2 linked regions of the Trichocoleus sp. FACHB-46 genome follow. The main gene of each other region encodes a partner of the protein of the gene in region 2 in a complex. Links are inferred from orthologs where the notes say so. Each region holds a gene or a part of one and is shown on either strand. Other genes may lie near its edges. The genes, in order: mfd and uvrA.

The links.
Region 1: the proteins of uvrA (region 2) and mfd are in contact, whole or in part, in a crystal structure (PDB 4DFC), measured with the Escherichia coli proteins. The link is inferred for Trichocoleus sp. FACHB-46 from one-to-one orthologs.

The regions. Positions count from the first base shown.
Region 1 is NZ_JACJOD010000034.1:66,697-71,101, reverse strand. What follows is about bases 215-4,309. They hold mfd (transcription-repair coupling factor), read right to left. Parts: upstream 3,973-4,309; coding sequence 415-3,972; downstream 215-414. Other genes in these bases: H6F72_RS22190 (glycine zipper domain-containing protein), read left to right, coding at 4,189-4,309; H6F72_RS22200 (hypothetical protein), read left to right, coding at 215-253. Also shown: more of H6F72_RS22200, read left to right, coding at 1-214; more of H6F72_RS22190, read left to right, coding at 4,310-4,405. UniProt on the Escherichia coli protein: Couples transcription and DNA repair by recognizing RNA polymerase (RNAP) stalled at DNA lesions. Mediates ATP-dependent release of RNAP and its truncated transcript from the DNA, and recruitment of nucleotide excision repair machinery to the damaged site.
Region 2 is NZ_JACJOD010000022.1:108,570-112,450, reverse strand. Bases 23-3,593 are described here. They hold uvrA (excinuclease ABC subunit UvrA), read left to right. Parts: upstream 23-360; coding sequence 361-3,393; downstream 3,394-3,593. Other genes in these bases: H6F72_RS12630 (alpha/beta fold hydrolase), read left to right, coding at 3,468-3,593; H6F72_RS12640 (DUF4926 domain-containing protein), read left to right, coding at 23-242. In the rest of the region: more of H6F72_RS12640, read left to right, coding at 1-22; more of H6F72_RS12630, read left to right, coding at 3,594-3,881. UniProt on the Escherichia coli protein: The UvrABC repair system catalyzes the recognition and processing of DNA lesions. UvrA is an ATPase and a DNA-binding protein. A damage recognition complex composed of 2 UvrA and 2 UvrB subunits scans DNA for abnormalities.

The sequences.
Region 1 (4,405 bases), on a different replicon or contig from region 2:
CAAATTTTTTCAATTCGTTTTCGGCTACCAACCCCCCACATGGCAGGAACTATCAACCCAATTCACAGGCAACACCACCATCTACGACTATGAGTACTGCCTAGGAGACGGCATCGCCACCAGCTTCACCCGAATGGGCTACAAACAGTTTTCTGACTTCATTCAGCTGTATTACGATTCCCGCTGTGAGAAGGAAGATGGAAGGATGAAGGAGGAGGGAGGAAAAGGGAAAAGCGGGAGGAGAGAGGGGTGAGCAGTTAGAGGGCAAAAGTTGGGAGATTCAGAGCCAAAATTAGCAAACCAAAAACTCGAAGCACCCACAAAAGAACTCGTTTGGAGGGAGTCTGAGGGACGCAACCGTCCTTCAGCGGGGGTTTGGGGGCAAGCGCCCCCAAGCTCTTGGTTTAGCCAAACCTAAACCAAAACAGCCTCTGGTAAAGCCCCCTGCATCCGCCCCAACCAATCAATCAAATTAGACAACTGCTGCTCTACACCCAACACTCCTAAACCCCGCACCGTCACCTTACCCGGCGTATAGACAAACCGAGATTGCAAGTGATCAGGCAGATTCGCCTTCAGCAAATTCCAGGCAGGCTCCTCCATCGGCGTTTCTAGCACCACATGTTGATTGCCCTCTGGCTTGATGCGAGAGAAACCTAGCTTCTTAGCCGTCTGCTTCAGCTCCACAATCCGAATCAGTTGGAGAGCCGCAGGCGGGATCGCACCATAGCGATCGCTCCATTCCGCCGCCGTTTGCGTCAACTCCGCCTTGGTACTAGCTGCAGCGATCGCGCGATAAGCACTCATCTTCTGATCGAGATCGGGAATGTAATCAGCCGGAATAAAGGCAGTCACGCTGAGATCGATTTGCGTATCGTCCACCTTGGGAATCTCTTGGCCACGAATCTCCCGAATCGATTCCTCCAGCATCTCCATATAGAGGTCGAACCCGATCGCATCCATTTGACCCGACTGTTCTGCCCCCAGCAAATTCCCCACACCCCGAATTTCCATATCCCGCATTGCCAGTTGATAGCCAGAACCAAGCTGAGTAAACTCCTGAATCGCCCGCAATCGCTGACGGGCAGTATCCGAGAGCTGGCTTTGCTTGGGATAGAGCAACCAAGCATGAGCTTGAATCCCCGCTCGACCGACGCGGCCCCGCAACTGATAAAGCTGCGACAAGCCAAAGCGCTGAGCATCCTCAATCAAGATGGTGTTAACCCGTGGGATATCCAAACCCGATTCAATAATCGTGGTGCAAAGGAGAATATCCGCGTCCCCATTGCTGAAGGTGAGCATGGTGGATTCCAGCTCGGCCTCTGGCATTTGGCCGTGGGCGATCGCGAGCCTTGCTCCTGGCACCATTTCGCGGATTTTAGCTGAAGTTTCCTCAATCCCCTCTACCCTGGGAACCACATAAAAAATTTGACCGCCGCGATCGAGTTCTTGACGAATCGCCGCTCGCACCGTTTCGGAGTCAAAAGGAGACAAGTGAGTTTTGATCGGACGACGAGAAGGCGGTGGTGTGGTAATCAGGCTCATTTCTCGCACTCCAGACAGCGCCATATAGAGCGTTCGGGGAATCGGGGTGGCGCTGAGGGTCAGCACATCCACTTGGGTTCTAAGGCTTTTGATCTTCTCCTTTTGGTTCACCCCAAACCGCTGTTCTTCATCCACTACCAACAAGCCCAAATCTCGGAAAGCAACGCCTTTACCCAAGAGTTGATGGGTGCCCACGACAATATCTAGCTCTCCGGTGGTTAAGCGTTGCTGAATTTGGCGGCGTTCCTCAGCGGTGCGGAAGCGATTCAGTAGACCCACTTGAATCGGGTAGGGGGCAAAGCGTTCCTTCAGCGTGTGGTAGTGCTGCTGCGTCAGGATCGTGGTGGGAGCTAGTAGCGCGACTTGCTTGCCCGCCGTGACTGCCTTGAAGATGGCTCTAATTGCTACTTCTGTTTTGCCGAAGCCAACATCTCCGCAAACCAAGCGATCCATCGGACGGGAATTTTCCATATCCCGTTTGACATCCTGGGTCGCTTTCAGTTGGTCAGGGGTGGGTTGGTAGGGGAAGGAGTCCTCCATTTCCTGCTGCCAAGGCATGTCTGTGGGGTAGGTGTAGCCTTGCTGTTGCGATCGCTGAGCATACAGTTGCAGCAGATCCACCGCCAACTTTTTGATTGACTTGCGGACCTTGCTCTTAGTTTTCTCCCAAGCCTTGCTGGACATCTTGTTCAGCTCTGGCACCGCATCCCCAGCCCCTCGGAACCGGGACAATGATCCGACTTGGTCTGCGGCCACCCGCAACAAACCATCGGCATACTGCAACACCAGGTATTCGCGAGTTTCGTGGTTGATCGTCAAGCTCTCTAGTTTGAGGAACTTGCCCACGCCATGACTCTTATGAACGACAAAGTCCCCCGGTTGCAGCTTATTCGGATCAACCTGCTTAGAGGCCGCCCGTCGCCGCTTCCGGACATAGCTGGGGGTGGTTAGGGTGTGCTGACCAAAAAATTCTCGGTCTGTGACCACTACCAAGCGGAAGGTCGGTAAAACAAACCCTTCAATCTCTGCGAGGCCCGAATACTTGACTGCTACAGGCACCCGCTGAATCTGAAGTTTCTCGATCGCAGGATAGTCGCGTGAGTTTGGGACAAACTGCGCCGGACAATCGTGCTCCTGCAACAGCGACACCGATCGCGAAGGCTGCGCCGACACCAACCACACCGAGAAACCGCGATCGCGCTCTCCTCGAATCGTCTCCGCCAACTTACCAAACTGGTGCGGAGTGGCATTCACCGGGCGACTGGCAAGATTGAGGGATGGAGCAGCACCTACAACTTCTTCGACCAGTTCTGATAGATAAAGGCGATCGAAACATTCGACTTCGGCGAGTGACTCTTGAAAGGAGCGATGGATCTTAGGCAGAAGAGAACTCTCCCCTTCATCCTTCATCCCTCCTCCTTCATCCTTTCCCTTACCTCCTTCATCCCTCCACTGCTCCTCCACATGCTCAAACCAGCGATCGCCGTGAGCCTGACACTGCTCCGGTTCATCTAAGGCAATCAAGGTATTTTCTGGCAAGTAGTCGAGCAAAGAAGCTGGCTGATCAAAGGCTAATCCCAGAAATCGACGCAGACCTGCTAAGGGTTGGTCTTGCTCAAATTTCTCTTGTTCGGCAGGGTTGAGATAGGTTTTTAGCGCTGTGGCCTTCTCGCCTGTAAAAGCGGCTCTGACAATGGGGCTAAAACTGGTGGGTGTGAGGACAAGATGATTGATCGAGTCGAGCGATCGCTGAGTTGCTGGATCAAACTCCCGCATTTTGTCCAGCTCATCACCAAACCATTCCAGACGAATCGGGAGTTCGGCGGCGACGGGAAACACATCAACAATGTCTCCCCGGCGGCTCCATTGGCCTTCTGTTTCTACGAGGGAAACGCGCTCGTAGCCTAAACGGGTCAGTTCACTGCTAAAAGCATCGAGATCAACTTCGGCTCCTCGTTGCAATCTCAGACAATAGGGGCGGAAGGCATCGATAGGGGGTAAGTGGGGCTGTAAAGCTCTCTCTGTGGCGACGATCGCGGTTCGGCTCGTCTCCCCACCTTGACCATTCCCATTGCTGGTAGCTCCTTGGCTACCTACCAAATCCGCTAAGACTTGCAACTGGCCCCAAGCCATCTCTGACTCCAAGTCAAAGGGTTCGTAGGGAGATCCCTCGGAGGTGGGATAGAAATGAACCGTTTGCCAGCCCATTGCTTCTAGTTGGGCAGTCCAGCGGCCTGCTTCTTCTAGGGTGGCAGTCACTACTAACAAGTTGCGGGGGCCAGCTTGAGCTAGAGCCGATGCTACCAAGCCCTTAGGGATGCGAGACACACCGTTGAGCTTTAGAAGTTGTTGCTGTTTCAGCTTGGCTAATAGCTCGTTAGTGAGGGGCGATCGCCCAAGGGCACGAATAATTGAGGAGAAAGCCATAGATTCTGGAACCGGAGCAGCGAACAGCCAAGAGTGTTTACCTATCTTTATATTGTAGAAGCCTGAGCAGAAGCCGTTGCTTTTCGAGGGCGGAATACCTCTATCAGGGGACATCCGAACTGCTGGATCTCCCCCTCCTGGAGAGGTCAGCTCCTTTTTTAATCGATAAGCTTAGAGGAAATAAGGAAAGTTTATAGAATCGCCAGGGAGTTTTTTATGACTAGTATCAACAACTCACCATTCATGAGTAATGACGACAATCTAGCGCCGATCGACGTGGAAATCGTAGAGACGACCGCTGAGATTCAGCCCCAAGAGTCTGCTTCTGACAAAGGTCAAGCGACTAATCACATCGTCGCCGAAGCTATTGGCGCGGCTAGTGGTGGTATTGCTGGAGCCACAATTGGTAAAATGGTCGGTGGACGCCTAGGTG
Region 2 (3,881 bases):
CTAACACAGTCAAGTTACTAGACGTAGTAGCGCTGACAGTCGATCTGCCTCAGTACAATTTGTGGCGTGGTCAAGTAGGCACTATCGTTGAAATTTTGGCTGATGGGGAAGCATTTGAAGTAGAGTTTAGCGATCGTAATGGACGAACCTACGAATCCATGGGCTTACGACCGGAGCAGATAATGGTGTTGCGTTTTGAGCCAGCATCCCCTGAATCAAGCCCTCAAATGGTTACAGCGTGAGTAACACAATCCGCTCGGATAACTACTAGTAAAAATGAACCAATTAGTACGGGATGCCGATCGCAGTTGAGGGATTAGCAGCGATAGAATCATTAAGGACTGTTTAGCGCTGCCCTTCATGTCTCAACGCTCCCGTTCTGCCAACCGCAAATCCACCGAGCCTACCAATGGACACCACCCATCCCAGGCAAAGTCAGTGGACCAAAACACCATTCGGATTCGGGGAGCCCGCCAGCACAACCTCAAGAACATCGACCTTGAACTACCCCGCGATCGCCTCATCGTTTTTACCGGGGTGTCTGGGTCTGGCAAGTCCTCCCTAGCGTTTGACACCATCTTCGCCGAAGGGCAGCGGCGCTATGTCGAGTCTCTCAGTGCCTACGCGCGGCAATTTCTGGGCCAAGTCGATAAACCCGATGTCGATGCGATCGAAGGACTCAGCCCTGCCATTTCCATCGACCAAAAATCCACCTCCCACAACCCCCGCTCCACCGTCGGCACCGTTACCGAGATTTACGACTACCTGAGACTCTTGTTCGGGCGGGCAGGCGAACCCCACTGTCCTCACTGCGATCGCTCCATTGCCCCCCAAGCCATTGACCAGATGTGCGATCGCATCATGGAACTGCCCGATCGCACCCGCTTCCAAATTTTGGCTCCCGTCGTCCGGGGTAAGAAAGGCACCCATAAGAAATTGCTTTCTAGCCTCACCTCCGAAGGCTTTGTCCGGGTGCGGGTCAACGGCGAAGTGCGCGACCTCAGCGACTCCATCGAGCTAGAGAAAAACCAAGCCCACAACATTGAAATTGTGGTCGATCGCTTGGTGAAGAAGCCTGACCTAGAAGAACGTCTAGTCGATTCACTCACCACCTGTTTACGGCACTCCGAAGGCATCGCTATCATTGATATTCTGTCTGTTTCAGATGCTGAGTCTGGTACAGATTCCAATGTGGTTGCTCTCCCTACAGGTAAAAACGCAGCTAAAAATTCAGTGCCAGTAGCCGCAGAATCCGGTGGTCAGTATGGGCTACCACGAGAACTCGTGTTTTCAGAAAACTTCGCTTGCCCAGAACATGGTGCGGTGATGGAAGAACTGTCCCCTCGTTTGTTCTCCTTCAACTCTCCCTATGGTGCTTGCCCCAACTGTCACGGCTTGGGGAGTCATCGCACCTTCTCCGCAGATTTGGTGGTGCCGAATCCAGCCTTGCCCGTCTATGCCGCGATCGCCCCTTGGTCAGACAAAGACAACACTTATTACCTTTCCCTCCTTTATAGCGTTGGGGAAGCCTTCGGTTTTGACATCCAAACACCTTGGAACAAGCTCACCCGTGAGCAACAGCAGATCATCCTGAATGGCTCCAAAGACGCGATCAAGATTGAAGTCGATTCGCGCTATCGCGACCAGAAAAGCTACGTGCGGCGGTACGAAGGTGCCCTCAACATCCTGCAACGCCAGTACGAAGAAGCCAGTTCTGACCTCTACAAGCAAAAGCTAGAGCAATATCTGGTCGATCAACCTTGCGATGTTTGTCAGGGGCGACGGCTGAAGCCAGAATCGCTGAGCGTGCGGCTGGGCCAATACCAGATTACTGAGCTGACTGGCGTTTCTATTCAAGAATGCTTGAGCCGAGTAGAAGGTTTGAAGCTGAGCGATCGCCAAGCCACAATTGGCGATTTGGTGCTGCGAGAAATTAAAGCTCGCCTGCAATTTTTGCTCGATGTCGGTCTAGATTACCTAACGCTCGATCGCACGGCCATGACTCTTTCTGGGGGAGAGGCACAACGGATTCGGCTAGCAACTCAGATTGGTTCTGGATTGACAGGCGTGCTCTATGTTTTGGATGAACCCAGCATCGGCTTGCACCAACGCGATAATGGCCGCTTGCTCCGTACTCTTGACAAGCTTCGTACCTTGGGCAACACGCTGATCGTGGTCGAGCACGACGAAGAAACCATTCGCGCTGCCGATCACCTCGTAGATATTGGCCCTGGCGCGGGGATTCATGGCGGCCATATTGTCGCCCAAGGTAGCTTTGAGGACATTTTAGCGGCTCCTGATTCTCTGACAGGGGCTTACTTGTCGGGTCGCCAAGTGATTCACACACCCACCGAACGCCGAGAAGGTAATGGTCGAGCTTTAAAGATTAAAAAGGCTTCTCGCAATAACCTTAAGCAAGTGAGTGTCGAGATTCCTTTAGGCGAGTTAGTTTGCGTCACAGGCGTTTCGGGGTCTGGTAAATCCACCCTGATCAATGAACTGCTCTATCCAGCGCTACAACACCATTTCGGCCATAAAGTTCCCTTCCCCAAGGAAATGGAAGCTCTAGATGGCCTAAATGCCCTCGACAAAGTAATTGTGATTGACCAGTCCCCGATTGGCCGCACTCCCCGATCCAACCCCGCCACTTACACAGGCGCATTTGATGTGATTCGGGATGTGTTTGCGGAGACGATCGAAGCCAAAGCCAGAGGTTATAAACCGGGACAGTTCTCCTTCAACGTCAAAGGCGGACGCTGCGAAGCCTGTGGTGGTCAGGGTGTGAACGTGATTGAGATGAACTTCCTCCCCGATGTTTATGTGCAATGCGATGTCTGCAAGGGAGCCCGCTACAACCGCGAAACCCTCCAGGTGAAGTACAAAAACAAATCGATCGCGGATGTCCTCAACATGACCGTGGAGGAAGCCTACGAATTCTTCAAGAACATTCCCCAAGCCTCTAACCGCTTGCAGACTCTGGTAGATGTCGGTTTAGGCTATATCCGCCTCGGTCAAACCGCACCCACCCTCTCTGGAGGAGAAGCCCAGCGGGTGAAACTAGCCACTGAGCTTTCTCGTCGCGCCACAGGTAAAACTCTCTATCTAATCGATGAACCCACGACAGGACTTTCGTTCTACGATGTCCACAAGTTGCTGGATGTGGTGCAGCGTTTGGTAGACAAGGGCAACTCGGTCCTCGTAATTGAGCACAACCTAGATGTAATCCGCTGCTCCGATTGGGTGATTGACCTCGGTCCCGAAGGCGGCGACAAAGGTGGCGAGATTATTGCCGTGGGCACGCCAGAAGAGGTGGCCGAGAACGAGCGATCGCATACCGGGCACTATCTCAAGCAGGTCTTAGAGCAATATCGCTCTCTCGCTCCTACAGAGTGAATCTTAGAGGGGATTTAAGACAACTATTTTTTGTCTAAAAGGGAGTGGCAAGCCTACACTCCTCAAAACTAGTTATGTCTGAATCTTGGACTCACGCCTATACCTCGACCAACGGCATCAAGCTGCACTACGTCACTCAAGGCGAAGGGCCGTTGATGTTGATGCTGCATGGCTTCCCGGAGTTTTGGTATTCCTGGCGCAAACAAATTCCGGAGTTTGCCAAGGACTACAAAGTAGTAGCGTTGGATCTGCGCGGTTACAACGACAGCGATAAACCATCTGAGCAATCCGCTTATGTGATGGCGGAGTTTATCAAAGACATCAAAGGCGTGATCCAGGGCTTAGGGTACGACAAGTGCGTGCTAGTGGGACACGACTGGGGCGGCGCGATCGCCTGGAATTTCGCCTATGCCCATCCAGAAATGCTCGATCGCCTAATCATCTTGAATTTGCCACACCCCGCTAAGTTTGCCGAGGGACTCCGCACG